Regions from separate parts of the uncultured Planococcus sp. genome, predicted to be linked through region 1. Evidence: riboswitches for the same ligand, from Rfam matches in the RefSeq annotation. Region 1 holds a riboswitch; each other region holds the start of a gene.
The links. Region 1 has a riboswitch for S-adenosylmethionine ahead of Q0785_RS13765 (sulfite oxidase-like oxidoreductase). Riboswitches for the same ligand answer to the same signal wherever they lie in the genome.

Region 1 (3,506 bases):
ATCGGTAATGCTGGTGAATTGATTCATCTCAGAACCCTTTATGACACGGATCATCCCAGAAGGTCCAATCAAATCTTGCATCGACTTTTCTTCTATATTAGAAGATCTCAAAAGTTCCTCGTTCAGGTATCCTCTGACATTTCCATTGGCTTCGGCTTCCGCAAAAATCTTATGGCGAGTGTTGCTCAACGTTACCTGGAGGCTCATTCGCTGGTTCCCTTTGAGCGTACCAGAGAGTATGCTCATTGCTGATATCGTTTTGCCTAACAGTAGTTTAAGCGGTTTAGGAAGTTCCTGGTTTAAGGCATAGATATCGCGAAGCAACTGGGAATTATCAATAAAATATAGACGAATCTGTTCTTCATTAATTAATGCCTTAACAATGGCATTTTGCACAACGATTCCCCCCTTTTGCAAAAGTAAGCTAGCTTTACTATAAAACATTACCCTACGTAAGGTTCAAGGGGAGAATGAAATTTTCACGATATTTATTTTTAGTTAACATATGAGGGCTTATCGGTAGCTGCATAAATAGAAGGGGAGAGAAGTTGCATTTTGACTAGCATCTACTCTCCCTTTCTGTCTGCAAAAGTATACTTTTGCGAACGGTTCATCAAAGACTTATCACATCCAAGATAAAATTTTCCGTAACTAAAGGCAATCTGTTCAAGGGTCATTTAACGAATCCAGTTAGGAAGGATATTCCAGTAATTCTATAGAATCTATTTCTAAAGTTCCTTTTTAAAAAGCTAGTTAGATTAAGTCATGGACATTTTCGTAGGGAGGGAATCGTGATGAAGAAAAATACAAGAAATATATTAGGGGATTTATCAATAATTGCAGCTATAACAAGTATGATTTTCTTCTTTTTACCTATAGATGATGAAATAGATGCAATAATCATTGGTTTAATTTCGTTTTTAGGGATAGGGTTTACTTTAGGATCTAAAGAAATATGGTACGTCATTTTTGGAACTCTATCAAATATTGCAATGTTAGGAATGGCATATCTTTTATTAATTGGAACAGAGTTTAGTCAACTCTAATACAGAACCATTATGAAAGCAGCAATAACGGCAAACAACCATCCTGTCGTTATACCTTTGAAGACGATAAAACTACAAATACTCACCAGTAAGCTGAGGAGTACAGAGAAAGGGAAAAGGACCATGTATATCGGTTAGCTACCTAACTGAGCCTCCATTTGTTCGCAAAATACTTATTTTGCGAACAATTAAAATTCTAAATAAAAAAGCCGGCTCTGATGGGCTAACTTTTTTCGGGAATGTAGCAAAGGGTTTACGTATGTGGGTTTATCGTAAGCGGCCATAAATTTTATAGATAATCTAAAGAACCCATCAACCTTCGCATAAAAGGTTGATGGGTTCTTTGAAATAATACGCAAAACAAAGTTTGGAATTGATGCAAATTATCTCTTAAAGTGACAGTTCAATTGTCTTGGAATCATAAGACTGAACAGAGTCAGTCAAAATCCTTTTTCTCCCATTCATCCTCTGGAATCTCCAGGTCTTCACCTGAAAAGCGCTCTTCCTGAAACGGATCGCCGTTCATGTGGAAGCCGTTCTGCTCCCAGAAGCCGGGCTGGTTTTTGTCGATGAATTCGATGCCGCGGACCCATTTGACGCTTTTCCAGAAATACAGATGAGGCACCACGAAACGCAGCGGATAACCGTGTTTGGCCGTCAGTGGTTCGCCGTCAAGTGAATGGGCAAGCAGCACGTCTTCCCGGTCGAGGTCGGACAGCGCAAGATTGGTGGTGTAATCATAATCACCATGAAGCATCACATAACCGCTTTTCGGTGTTACGCCCAGTTCTTTCATCAGATCGATAAAGCGGACGCCTGTAAAGGTATTATCGAAGCGTGACCAGCGCGTGACACAATGGATGTCGCGGGTAATCCTCGTTTGTGGCAATTTCAATAAGTCGTCGTAATGCAGTGTAACTTCCTTGTCGACCTGGCCAAAGATCTTCAAGGTCCAGGTGGCCATATCATAGACCGGCACTTCGCCTTCGTGCAGGACCGGAAAGCGCTCGGTCAGCACTTGGCCAGGTGGCAGGCGTTCAGCCAGTGCGGGATCCACTACGGGTACCCGTGTTTTTTTGATTCGTTCGGCTTTGCTCAACTTCATAGATATCACTCCTTAAAATAAAAAAACTCTTCCGCTGAAAAAGGGAAGAGTGGTTGTCTGCTGGTGAATTCTCTTCCTCATCTTTCAGAACATCGTGCTTCTGCTGGATTTGGCACCATTCCAGTTAAGTTAACTGGCGGTTGCCGGGCGTCGTAGGGCCATTCCCTCTGCCTCTCTTGATAAGGATGTAGCATATTTAATTTTTTGTTGAATTTGTTCAGCTTTCATCAGTAAAGAGTGAAAAAGTCTTTACTGATTGAAGTTTCTCTTTATTTTACTCAAATGCTCTGTTTCTTACAAGATTATTCGCAAAATTATTTAGCTTCTCTTCAGCTGGCGTTATACTAAAGGTACGTGGAGAATTTACCGGAACCGGTGAGCTGCATTTCAAACGAATAAGGGGTCTTTATTAATGAAAAAAATGATAACTATTATAAGCATAGCCATCCTGCTGAGCGCCTGCAGCAATACATCGGCTGGCAACGACAGTGAGCTTTTGGTTTCGGCAGCCTCAAGCCTGACGGAAGTTATGAAAAAGATGGAAGAGGAATTTCAGCAGGTGGAACCGGATATTGACTTATCCTTCAATTACGGATCATCCAGCAAGCTGAGAAGCCAAATCGAGCAAGGGGCACCTGCAGATTTGTTTTTATCGGCCAGCGTAAAGGATATGGACCTGCTCGAATCGCAGCAGCTCATAGAATCGGTAAGCATCAGTCCATTTGCTGAAAATCGGCTGGTCCTGGCTTCTTTGGAAGAGTTCCCGGAATCGGTGGATTTTGAGGAAGTAGTGATGGATGCAGAAGAAACCATTGCCGTTGGAGAGCCTGATAGTGTGCCGGTTGGAGAGTATACAAGGCAGGCATTGGAAAGCCAAGGGTTATGGCAGCCGCTTGAAGGGCGTCTGATCTATGCCAAAGACGCAAGGCAAGTGGTGACTTACGTAGAAAGCGGGAATGCAGGTCTTGGCATCATCTATTCTTCCGATGCCGTTATTTCCCGGGAAATAACAGCGATGCTTGAGGTGCCCGGACAGCGGGATCCTGTCGTCTACCCCGGAGCCGTTGTAACCGCGTCAGAGAATCAGCAGGCTGCTGCGGCTTTTCTGGATTTTGTCACGGGTCCAACAGGCCAGGCCATTCTTGAAGACTACGGCTTTTTGCCGGGAGATGGAAAAACGCCATGATGCCATATGATTTGTCTCCGCTTTGGTTATCGCTGAGAGTCGCGGTCATTTCCACATTATGTGTATTTTTGGTCAGCCTGGCGCTTGCACGCTTGATGAACAGGCGTGATTTTTTTGGGAAAAGCCTCGTAGAAGCCCTGATTCTGCTGCCTTTGGTTTTGCCGCCGAC
Region 2 (3,506 bases), on a different contig from region 1:
GATTCTTCTTCACTTGCTCCGCCATTGCCGCATCCTGCAAGCACCAAAGCCGTCAATGCTGTTCCTACTACAAATTTCTTCATGTTCAATCTCTCCCTTATGATGTGTTTTATATATAGGACGGAAAAATCCGCTGTTACCGTTTATCTGCTTTTGTAGTGGCTAGATCGCCGATATATTGGATTACGAAGACGATGATCAGAATTAAGATCGTCGCCATCAACGTAACGTCTTCACGGCTGCGCTGGAAGCCATCCAGGAAAGCTAATGTCCCAAGACCGCCAGCACCAATAATGCCTGCCATAGCCGTATAGCCAACGAGTGCAATGGCTGTTACCGTAATACCGGAAATCAACGCCGGTTTCGATTCCGGCAACAGGACTTTCCAGATGATGGTGCCCGTCGTCGCACCCATTGAGCGGGCCGCTTCGATGACCCCTTTATCAATTTCCTTCAATGCAATAAGTACCATGCGAGCGTAGAACGGAGCCGAGCCGATGATCAAGGCGGGCAAAGCCGCATTCGGTCCCCGAATCGAGCCCATCAGGAATAAAGTGAAAGGAATTAAAAGAATGATCAGGATGATAAAAGGAATCGAACGGAATATATTGACGAACGCTCCTGTCAGCCAATTGACCACTTTATTGGCCCACAATTGTTTCGGCGCCGTCAAAAACAATACGATTCCCAGAGCCAAACCGATTGCAAACGTAAACACAGTTGATAATGCTGTCATATAGAGGGTTTCAAGTGTTGCTTCCCACATGCTGTCCCAATCTACATTCGGAAATAAAGAATCAATCATTGTGCATCACCTCCGCCTGAACATCTTCCGTGCGAAGAAATGCCAGTGCTTCTTCAATTTCTGCTGAAGAACCCTTCAGCTGTAAAATTAATGTGCCATATGCTCCGCGCTGGGTATGTGAGATATTGCCTTGGACAATATTGACATCCACAGCATGGGTACGGATCAATTTCGTCAGAATCGGTTGTTCAGTCTGCTCGCCGACAAAAACCAATTTCACCAGTTCGCCTGTAGGATATAGCTCCCGGAGATTTTTGATGGTTTCTTCAGAATCTCCGGAATCGGTCACCTGTGCAACAAAACGCTTCGTAATTTCTTCTTTCGGTGATTGGAAGACATTGAGGACATCGCCAAGTTCAACTACCCGCCCGCCTTCCATGACCGCCACACGGTGGCAAATCTTGCGGATGACATGCATTTCGTGCGTAATCAGAACAATCGTCAATCCCAATCGTTTATTGATGTCCACCAGCAAATCCAGGATGGCATCTGTGGTTTCCGGATCAAGTGCTGACGTCGCTTCATCACATAACAGGACCTCCGGATCGTTTGCCAGCGCACGGGCAATGCCGACACGCTGTTTCTGGCCACCTGAAAGTTCGGATGGATAGGCATGTTCACGCCCGGCCAAGCCGACCAGCTCGATCAGTTCCTGAACCCGCTTTCCGCGCTGTTGTTTCGACACTCCAGCAATTTCAAGCGGAAATTCAATATTTTCTTTGACGGTACGGGACCACAGCAGATTAAAATGCTGGAAAATCATGCTGACCTTTTGGCGGGCCTTTCTCAATTCCCCGCCTTTGATGGAGGTAATCACCTTGCCATTGATTTCCACTGTACCTGAAGTCGGCTTTTCCAAGCCATTCAACAAACGAATCAATGTACTTTTACCGGCGCCACTGTATCCGATGATGCCGAATATTTCTCCATCTGCAATAGATAAATCGACTTGGTCCACAGCCGTAAGGACCGCTTTTCCTGTGTCGAACTTTTTTGTCACTTTTGTTAACTCAATCATTCGTTGAACACCCCTGAATCCTAAAAATAAAAGCCCTTCCGCGCATAACTGAGCAGAAGGGCAAACGTATATTATACGAAAACCAATCTCTCATCTTCCAAAGCTTTCGCTTCGTGTGATTTGGCACCATTTCATTTTCATGACGGTTGCCGGGCTTCATAGGGCACTTCCCTCCACCACTCTTAATAAGAGTTTCGATATGAAATTATTTGATCAGAAATTCAATTTACCACGACCGGCTATATTCGTCAACAGATTTTAACTTGCCATATAAATAAGGAACTGATTGGAAAGCATATATTTTTTCTTTCAACTTGCCATCCTCTGTAATCAGCAAGCATGGCACGCTTTCCACTTCATATAAACCCGCAATTTCCTGTACGTAATTCAAGTTCGCTTTGCCTATCTGCAGATCAGGCAACAGCTCTGTGACGACTGACAGCATTTTAGATGCCACTTGGCAGGTTCCGCACATCGGCGTATATAAATAAAATGCAGTGATCCGTTTAGTGTTCTTTTCTTTGATCCATTCTTTATGAGTCCATTCCTTCATCTTCTTCATCCCTCTATCAATAGCTTATTGACCTGGACATTCGCTGAGATGAGCACGTCCTTCAGGATACGAAGCGGGGTTTTCGCGACTTCCCTGTAGCTCCGGTTGACATAGAAATGCCGGGCTTCGGGAAACTCGCGTTTGACCAGCTTCCGTAATTTTTCTCCTGAAGAGTCTGCATCCACTAATATGATGATGTCCTGACCTTCGTATGGCAGCAATAATTCTTCAAGTCTCGATACACTAACTGTACCATTTGTGCAAAGAATCGTCACGGGTTCTGCAATGAGAGGTGCAATCCTCGATTTATCGCTGATCCCTTCCACCACGATCACCTTCCCCATATACACTCACCCCATCGAGTTTAGAATCATAAAGACAAGAGGCTATCTGTTGTACATAAGATACCTTTATAATTTGGTATTCCACAAAAAGGCTGCCTAAAAACCCTTGGTTCCATTTATACATCGGCAGACCTTCTGATTTGGTTCCATTAAGTATTAAGCATTTTCGAATTGCTGTCCATAAAAAAAAAGCGCCAAAATACAGGCGCTTTCCAGGACTACTCGTTGATCATTTCTTTGTATTGGTCTGCTGTCATCAATGCGCTGACTTCTTCTTCTGAAGGAGCTTCGATAACCACCATCCAAGCCTGCTCGTAAGGTGACTCGTTGACGAATTCCGGGCTGTCTTCAAGCTCAGAGTTAACTTCGACAACTTTCCCGCTGATTGGTGCATACAATTCCGAAACCGTCTTAACGGATTCCACGCTGCCGAAAGGCTGATCTTTTTTCAGTTCATCGCCTACTTGTGGAAGTTCAACGAAAACGATATCCCCCAATTCAGCCTGTGCGAAATGAGTAATTCCGATACGCGCATTGCCATCTTCGATTTTGACCCATTCATGTTCTTTTGAATAACGAAGTTCTTCTGGTGTGCTCATCTTGACCCCTCCAAATTATGTAGTTCATTCAGATTCAGTTTGACATAAACGGCTGCGAAATACAAGATGACACAATTCTCTTACAGCCAGCTATTTTGGTAATCCGCTTCCTTAAACCCGAGTGTCACAGTTTCGCCATCCCACGCCAATGGACGTTTGATCAGCATGCCATCTGAAGCCAGAAGCT
Region 3 (3,506 bases), on a different contig from region 1:
TCGCTCCGATGGTGTGTGCTGCCATGCTGTCGGTGATCAGCGTGACATCGACTCCCGACTGCTGTAGCTCCCACACCGTCAAGCGTGCACCCTGATAAACCGGACGGGTTTCACAGGCGAACACTTCAAACTGCCGGCCGCGCTCACTCCCCAGATGGAACGGCGCTAAGGCTGTGCCATATTTGGCGGTGGCGATCGAACCGGCGTTGCAGATGGTCATGACTTTCGTTTGCCCCTGCAGCAGTACCAGTGCATGTTCACCGATGCTGCGGCAGGATTCTTCATCTTCCCTGTGGATTTTCACAGCTTCCGCCAACAGCAGAAGCTTCGCTTGCGGCACGTTCTCCGCTTCGCTTAATTTATCTTTCAGACGGCTGAGCGCCCAACCGAGATTGACCGCAGTCGGTCTTGAAGCGTTCAAATATGCGGCGTCTTTTTCGACATATTGCTGGAAAGCTTCCAGTGAATCCGTCTCGTGCCGCTGAGCTCCGATGGCCAAGCCGTATGCGGCGGTGATGCCGATCGCAGGTGCGCCACGGACTTTCAATGAAAAAATAGCCTCGTACACGTCTTCCACCGTTTCAAGCGTCAAGTATTCTATAATATGCGGTAATTTCTGCTGATCCAGAATAGTCAGCTGTTGGCCGTCCCATTTGATGGATAAAGGAATGCTCATGTGTGCGCCTCCTCCAGAATTTGCAGTATATCTCCGATCGATGCTGTCTGCTGGCGCTTCAGGATCAATGCTCTCCCTGTCTGCAGCGCCTGTTTCTTAGAATGGATTCTTTTTTCGGTATCTTCGATGCTGTCCAAGTCTTTGACATGCGCCAAGCCAATCGTACGGCGGATCAATTCACATCCCGCAAAACCCGTTGCATCTGTCAGCACTTTCTCAAGTACGAACTCCAAGTAGCCTTCTGTCTCTTTAAATGATTCGACGCTCTCCGTTTTCCATAGCTCAGTGAACCGGGAATCGAAAACATCCCATGTCTTTTCTATATGGCCCACAATCACTTGGCGATCCTCGCCTTCACGTGTGATGGCCTGAAAAATGAGGTTTGCCAAGAACAGGCCGACATCAAATCCAATCGGACCGTAGAAGCCGAATTCCGGATCAATCACCTTGGTTTCCGTTTGGCTCGCAAAGATGCTGCCCGTGTGAAGGTCGCCGTGCAGAAGCGCTTCCGATTCAGTCAAAAAGCTCTTCTTCAATTTCGCCACTTCCAGCTGCAGCTTACGATCGCTCCAGATCGCTTCTACCGCTGATTGGAGCTGCGGTTCGTAATCATTGGTCTCAACGTCGAAAAAGGGATCTGTAAAGATGAGATCTTCCGTGATCTTGCAGAGCTCCGGGTTGGAGAACTCAGCAGCCAAACCCTTTTTCTCAAAAGGATGCAAGCCGTAATCCGATGTATGGAATAAAGTCTGCGCCAAATATTCACCGATATCCTGCGACAGTCTCGGGAAATTTTCTCCGTTGACCAAGCCTTCCCTTGCAATCTCAAGATGGGACAAGTCTTCCATCACCGTAATGGCCAACTCTTCATCCGTAGCATAGACTGCAGGTACCAATGAAGGAACGAACTCTCCGTGTTTTCTCAGGACATTGGCTTCAATGGTTGCCCGCTTCAAAGTCAGCGGCCAGCTTTCACCGATTACTTTCGCATATGGCAATGCCTGTTTAATGATCAGCCGCTTGCCGGTTTGCGGATCTTCAATCTGAAAAACATAATTCAAGTTGCCATCGCCGATTTCCCGGCAAGTCAATCGGGCATTGCCATCGAATGGATGGACAGCCTTTGCCAATGCGATCGCCGTCGATTCAGTTAATGCTTTATAAGTAGTGGGAACAGTAAGAGTCATGATTTTTCTTCCTTTCTTCTGCAATATAAAAAGCCTCTTTCAAAAGAAAGAGGCCAGAATAAGAGATTCCATGCCTCTTATCTTTCAGAAAATAAATTTCTGATGGAATTAGCACCGTGCCTTACAGGATGTTCATCCTGGCGCCAAAGCGCCCCGTCTCACAACGGTATTACGGTCGGTTGCTGGGCGTCATCGGGCCAAAATCCCTCTGCCAGCTCTTGATAAGAGTACTACATGTATTACTATTAAGTTTATGAAGAGAATCCTATCACGATTCAGAATTGACTGTCAACGCATTTTTCCAATAAAAACAATTTTTTGATAACAGAGTTGACAGACTTCTGCTCACATGAAATAATCAGAATTACTTTACTGTATTAAATCGACTTAGTTATTTTGGATTAAATTATAAAATTATTTTACTCAATTTCATATCTTTCTTATTCAGAGCAGGTGGAGGGACAAGCCCTATGATACCCGGCAACCGGTCCAATGATGGACACGGTGCTAATTCTTGCAGCCAGAACCGATGGCTGAGAAATAAGAAGTTGTTAACGCCCTTAACCTCTTCTTATTTGAAGAGGTTTTTTATTTTTTAAATTGCATGGGAGTGTGGAATAGATGAGCGTATTGACTGCTACTTATCAAGTATACGGAAAGCCCGGTTCCTTCGAAAAAAAAGCGGAAGGCATTGCTTTGGGACTGACGATCGGCTCCTGGACAGACTTGCCGCTGCTTGAACAGGCACAACTGAAACACCATAAGGGACATGTTGTTTCCATCGAAGAGTTTACGGAAGACAGCCATCCATTGAAGCCGGAGCTGATAAAGGCAGAACTCGAGATTGCCTACCCGAGCATCAATTTCTCAGCTGACTTTCCTGCCATCCTGACCACGGTTTTCGGCAAACTATCCCTGGATGGTGAAGTGAAGCTATTGGATTTGGATTTCAGCCATGATCTGCTCAGCCACTTTCCTGGTCCGCGCTTCGGAATAGAAGAAATTCGCAATACACTTGGCGTAGCCGGAAGGCCGCTTCTGATGAGCATATTCAAAGGCGTCATCGGCCGCGACCTGGATTTTCTGTCTGCTCAATTGCGCGAGCAAGCTTTAGGCGGCGTAGACCTTGTCAAAGACGACGAAATTTTGTTCGACAATCCGCTGACTCCATTCGAAAGCCGCATCACAACGGGTAAAAGAGTACTGGAAAATGTCTATGAAGAAACGGGCCACCGCACACATTATGCGGTGAACCTGTCGGGCAGAACTTCCGACCTGAAAGGAAAGGCACGAAAAGCACGGGAGCTGGGAGCGGATGCCTTACTGTTCAACGTCCACGCATACGGCCTCGATGTGCTGCAGGAATTGGCGGAAGATGATGAGATCGGTTTGCCGCTGATGGCGCATCCTGCATTCAGTGGTGCCTTCACTTCATCCGCATTTTATGGCCTAGCTGCGCCGCTCGCACTCGGGAAACTGATCCGCTATGCCGGTGCAGACTTCTCCCTCTTCCCTTCTCCTTACGGCAGTGTTGCTTTGGAGAAAACAGCTGCTCTTGCACTCGGCAAGGAACTGACCAGGGATAGCCCATTGAAACGAAGCTTTCCGGTGCCTTCTGCCGGAATCCATCCAGGGCTTGTGCC
Region 4 (3,506 bases), on a different contig from region 1:
TTTTCAATTGATCCAATTCTTTTACGATGATTGTCCCTTCAGGTTCGGAAGCTGTCCAATTTGCCATAGAAACAGCCCGCCCTCCTAAGATGATAGTCGGCTTAAAATCAAGAGCTCTGAAAGCTTCAGCATATTCCTTCAAAATAGGCAGTCGATACGCGAGTGCTGCTGATAATGCGATAACTTCAGGTTGCCAGCGGTTTGCAGAGTCGATTGCGGCATCGAGCGGTAAATTCGGTCCCAAGTATTGGACCTCCCACCCGTTTTCCTTAAACAAAGAAGACACCATCTTCAACCCAATATAATGGTCTTCGCCTTCCGGCCCCAGAACCATCACTTTCTTTTTATGCGAATTTAAGGCTGGCCGACGAACTTCCGTTACCGACACAACAAAATCGCAGATGGCCGTCGCTAAATGTTCGTCCGCCACAGTAATGATATTTTTTTCCCAGAGTTCTCCGATCCAATACATGGCAGGCGTCAGAACCAATTGGTAAAGCTCATCTTTAGTATGGTTCTCCAAATATGTTTGGACTAATTGCAGGGCCTGCTTTTCATCGCCGGCCAGAAATAGATCGGCCAGTTCTTTTGATTTACTGTTCATGTCACCCTCCTTAACTTTATGAAGGCCTCAACACCGCAATGGCATTCGTTAAACAACCCGTCATAAAGATCTCTTCATCCTTATCTATATTCCCCGGAAGAATCTCCAGTAAGCGTTCAAAATTATCGATAATCAATGCGGTTTCTACATTTCTGCTTGTCAGGACTGTTTCCAGCCAGATTGTGTAATCGATGAATACCTTTTCGTCGTTCAAGGAGAAAGCTGTCTCTAAGTGATCCAGGTGGTGGTGATTATCTTTTTCCGTATGTTCAAAGCCCCGATCGCCAAAACGGTCCCACAGCGTGGGATATGCTTCATATATACTTTCAGCTGTCTCGGAAGCAATTTTGTTTTTGATATCTATATTCATTCGGCCACCACTTCGTACTGCCGTACGGTGGGAATGATTTTCGCCAGTTCCTGATCTGGGTAGTTCTTTTCCAAATCATGGATTTCTTTGAATTCCTGGCTCTTCACCCACGCCATGTAGGCAGCTTTCGTGTGCCATTCCATATGGACTGTCAATTCGTTTTTCTTCTTAGTGTTTTGGATGAGTCTGAATAAATGAAAGCCCTCCGCCAGATCCACACGGCGTGAACGCTTTTGGTATATCCCAATGACCTCCTGCGTTTTTTCAGGCGGAACAACCACTGTTGAGGTGACAATATACATTCGCTTTCCCCTTTGCATACAAATTTCATTCAATCAGTATATCACTTCGGAAAGCGAATTAAAAGAATAGCGCGGTTCTTTACAGCTACTTCGGCGAAGTCATCTCAGCAGCCGTCAGTACTGCGTCCCCCATCTATTATCTTTTTATTTCAACTATTTAAAATTTCATCCTTGCTTTCTATTGCTTAATGATTTAAGATTAGAAACATCGAACCAGAAACAACATAAACTTCATAAGATATTTCTTATCTAGAGAGACGGAGGGATTTGGCCCTGTGAAGTCTCAGCAACCAGTCTGATGAAGACACGGTGCTAATTCCAATAGGCTACGCCTAACAGATGAGAAGAATGCATTTCCAGTCAGGGGCTTTCTTCTTTTTTGAAGAAAAGCCCCTGTTTTATTGTTGAGAGGATGAGTGGAATGACAAAACACAGTTTGGAAACTTTATTGGTTCAATTAGGCAATCGCAGCGACGCTGCTACAGGAGCGGTAAATCCGCCCATCTACTTATCAACGGCTTATGAGCATCAGGGACTTGGACAATCGACCGGCTACGATTACACCCGAACAAAAAACCCGACACGCTCTGTTCTTGAAGAAGGTTTTGCTGAACTCGAAGGCGCAGATGCCGCATTTGCCTGCAGCTCTGGAATGGCTGCCATCCAACTGATTTTGTCGTTGTTCCGTCCGGGAGATGAGATATTGGTGCCTGAAGACATTTATGGCGGAACTTATCGCCTGCTGGACCATTTCGCATCCGCCTATAATATTCATCCAAAATACGCTGAATTCAAAGATGTTCAGGATACAGAACAAAAAATAACGTTGAATACACGGGCGCTCTTCATTGAAACGCCGACTAATCCGCTTATGCAGGAAATTGATCTGATCGCATATGCAGCATTAGCGAAAAAGCATAATCTTCTATTGATCGTCGACAATACATTTCTGACACCGTTCTTCCAGCAGCCAATCGAGCTGGGAGCGGATATCGTCATCCATAGCGCTACGAAATATATCGGCGGACACAATGATGTGCTTGCCGGACTGGTTGCCGCAAAAGGCGAAAGCATCTGCGAAAGGCTGTCATTCTTCCACAACTCAGTGGGGGCAGTATTGTCACCTTTCGACTCCTGGCTGTTGGTACGCGGATTAAAAACCCTGCCGCTGCGCATGAGACAGCATGAAGCAAACGCAAAAGCCATCGCGGAATTCCTGTCGCAGCAAGCAGAGATTTCAGATGTGCTGTATCCCGGAAAAGGCGGCATGTTGTCGTTCCGTCTACAGGAAGAGGAATGGGTCGGGCCTTTCCTGGAAAATATCAAACTCATCACCTTCGCTGAGAGTTTGGGTGGAGTTGAAAGCTTCATCACTTATCCCGCCACCCAGACCCATGCAGATATTCCATTTGAAGAACGCACAAAACGCGGCGTCTGCAACCGGCTATTACGATTTTCGGTCGGCGTTGAACTCGCTGAAGATTTAATCGCTGATCTGACACAGGCATTTTCGAAATTGAAGAAGGAGGTTGTTGAATATGACTGATCGCATAGAAACCAAGTTTATTCACTCTACCGGAGTTGATCCATTGACAGGGGCTGTAAATGTACCGATCTATTTGTCCTCAACATTCCACCAGAAAAGCTTAGACTCGTTCGGTCCCTTTGACTATAGCCGCTCCGGAAATCCGACGCGTCTGGCATTAGAGGAAACCATCGCAAATCTTGAAGGCGGCAAACGCGGCTTCGCCTTTTCTTCAGGGATGGCCGCCATCTCTTCCGCTTTCATGCTCTTGTCTTCAGGTGATCATGTCCTGGTGTCGGAAGATGTCTACGGAGGCACGTACCGTTTCATCACGGAAGTTTTGGATAAATTCAATATCGAGTATACGTTCGTCAACATGACCGACCTGAATGAAATGGCCAATGCGATCCAGCCGAACACCAAAGTGGTCTACTTGGAAACACCTTCAAATCCGACAATGAACATCACGGATATCGAGATTGCAGCAAAACTGGCAAAAGCCAATGGCTGCCTGACTTTCGTCGATAATACATTCATGACACCGCTTTACCAGAACCCATTGGCACTTGGCGCAGATATCGTTCTTCATAGCGCGACGAAATTCCTGTCAGGACATAGCGATGTCGTCGCAGGGCTTGCCGTCACAAAAGATGAAGAGCTTGGAAACCGCCTCGGCTTTATTCAAAATACGTTCGGTTCGGTGTT

Region 2: it holds a riboswitch for S-adenosylmethionine, as region 1 does, so the genes downstream of both, Q0785_RS15645 (methionine ABC transporter ATP-binding protein) here and Q0785_RS13765 (sulfite oxidase-like oxidoreductase) in region 1, are expected to answer to the same signal.
Region 3: it holds a riboswitch for S-adenosylmethionine, as region 1 does, so the genes downstream of both, mtnK (S-methyl-5-thioribose kinase) here and Q0785_RS13765 (sulfite oxidase-like oxidoreductase) in region 1, are expected to answer to the same signal.
Region 4: it holds a riboswitch for S-adenosylmethionine, as region 1 does, so the genes downstream of both, Q0785_RS06055 (methionine biosynthesis PLP-dependent protein) here and Q0785_RS13765 (sulfite oxidase-like oxidoreductase) in region 1, are expected to answer to the same signal.

The regions. Positions count from the first base shown of each region.
Region 1 covers NZ_CANMXD010000009.1:61,958-65,463, reverse strand. The annotation lists gene Q0785_RS13775 (Hsp33 family molecular chaperone HslO) at 1-396, opposite strand, end outside; gene Q0785_RS13770 (hypothetical protein) at 795-1,046, shown strand; gene Q0785_RS13765 (sulfite oxidase-like oxidoreductase) at 1,483-2,145, opposite strand; SAM riboswitch class I at 2,226-2,337, opposite strand; gene modA (molybdate ABC transporter substrate-binding protein) at 2,564-3,337, shown strand; gene modB (molybdate ABC transporter permease subunit) at 3,334-3,506, shown strand, end outside.
Region 2 covers NZ_CANMXD010000011.1:51,152-54,657, forward strand. The annotation lists gene Q0785_RS15635 (MetQ/NlpA family ABC transporter substrate-binding protein) at 1-83, opposite strand, end outside; gene Q0785_RS15640 (methionine ABC transporter permease) at 137-805, opposite strand; gene Q0785_RS15645 (methionine ABC transporter ATP-binding protein) at 798-1,823, opposite strand; SAM riboswitch class I at 1,911-2,015, opposite strand; gene Q0785_RS15650 (thioredoxin family protein) at 2,050-2,376, opposite strand; gene Q0785_RS15655 (toprim domain-containing protein) at 2,382-2,720, opposite strand; gene gcvH (glycine cleavage system protein GcvH) at 2,939-3,319, opposite strand; gene Q0785_RS15665 (arsenate reductase family protein) at 3,400-3,506, opposite strand, start outside.
Region 3 covers NZ_CANMXD010000010.1:79,990-83,495, forward strand. The annotation lists gene mtnA (S-methyl-5-thioribose-1-phosphate isomerase) at 1-676, opposite strand, end outside; gene mtnK (S-methyl-5-thioribose kinase) at 673-1,863, opposite strand; SAM riboswitch class I at 1,938-2,091, opposite strand; SAM riboswitch class I at 2,301-2,410, shown strand; gene mtnW (2,3-diketo-5-methylthiopentyl-1-phosphate enolase) at 2,485-3,506, shown strand, end outside.
Region 4 covers NZ_CANMXD010000003.1:294,252-297,757, forward strand. The annotation lists gene Q0785_RS06040 (cobalamin-dependent protein) at 1-604, opposite strand, end outside; gene Q0785_RS06045 (hypothetical protein) at 621-974, opposite strand; gene Q0785_RS06050 (antibiotic biosynthesis monooxygenase family protein) at 971-1,276, opposite strand; SAM riboswitch class I at 1,519-1,622, shown strand; gene Q0785_RS06055 (methionine biosynthesis PLP-dependent protein) at 1,698-2,822, shown strand; gene metC (cystathionine beta-lyase) at 2,815-3,506, shown strand, end outside.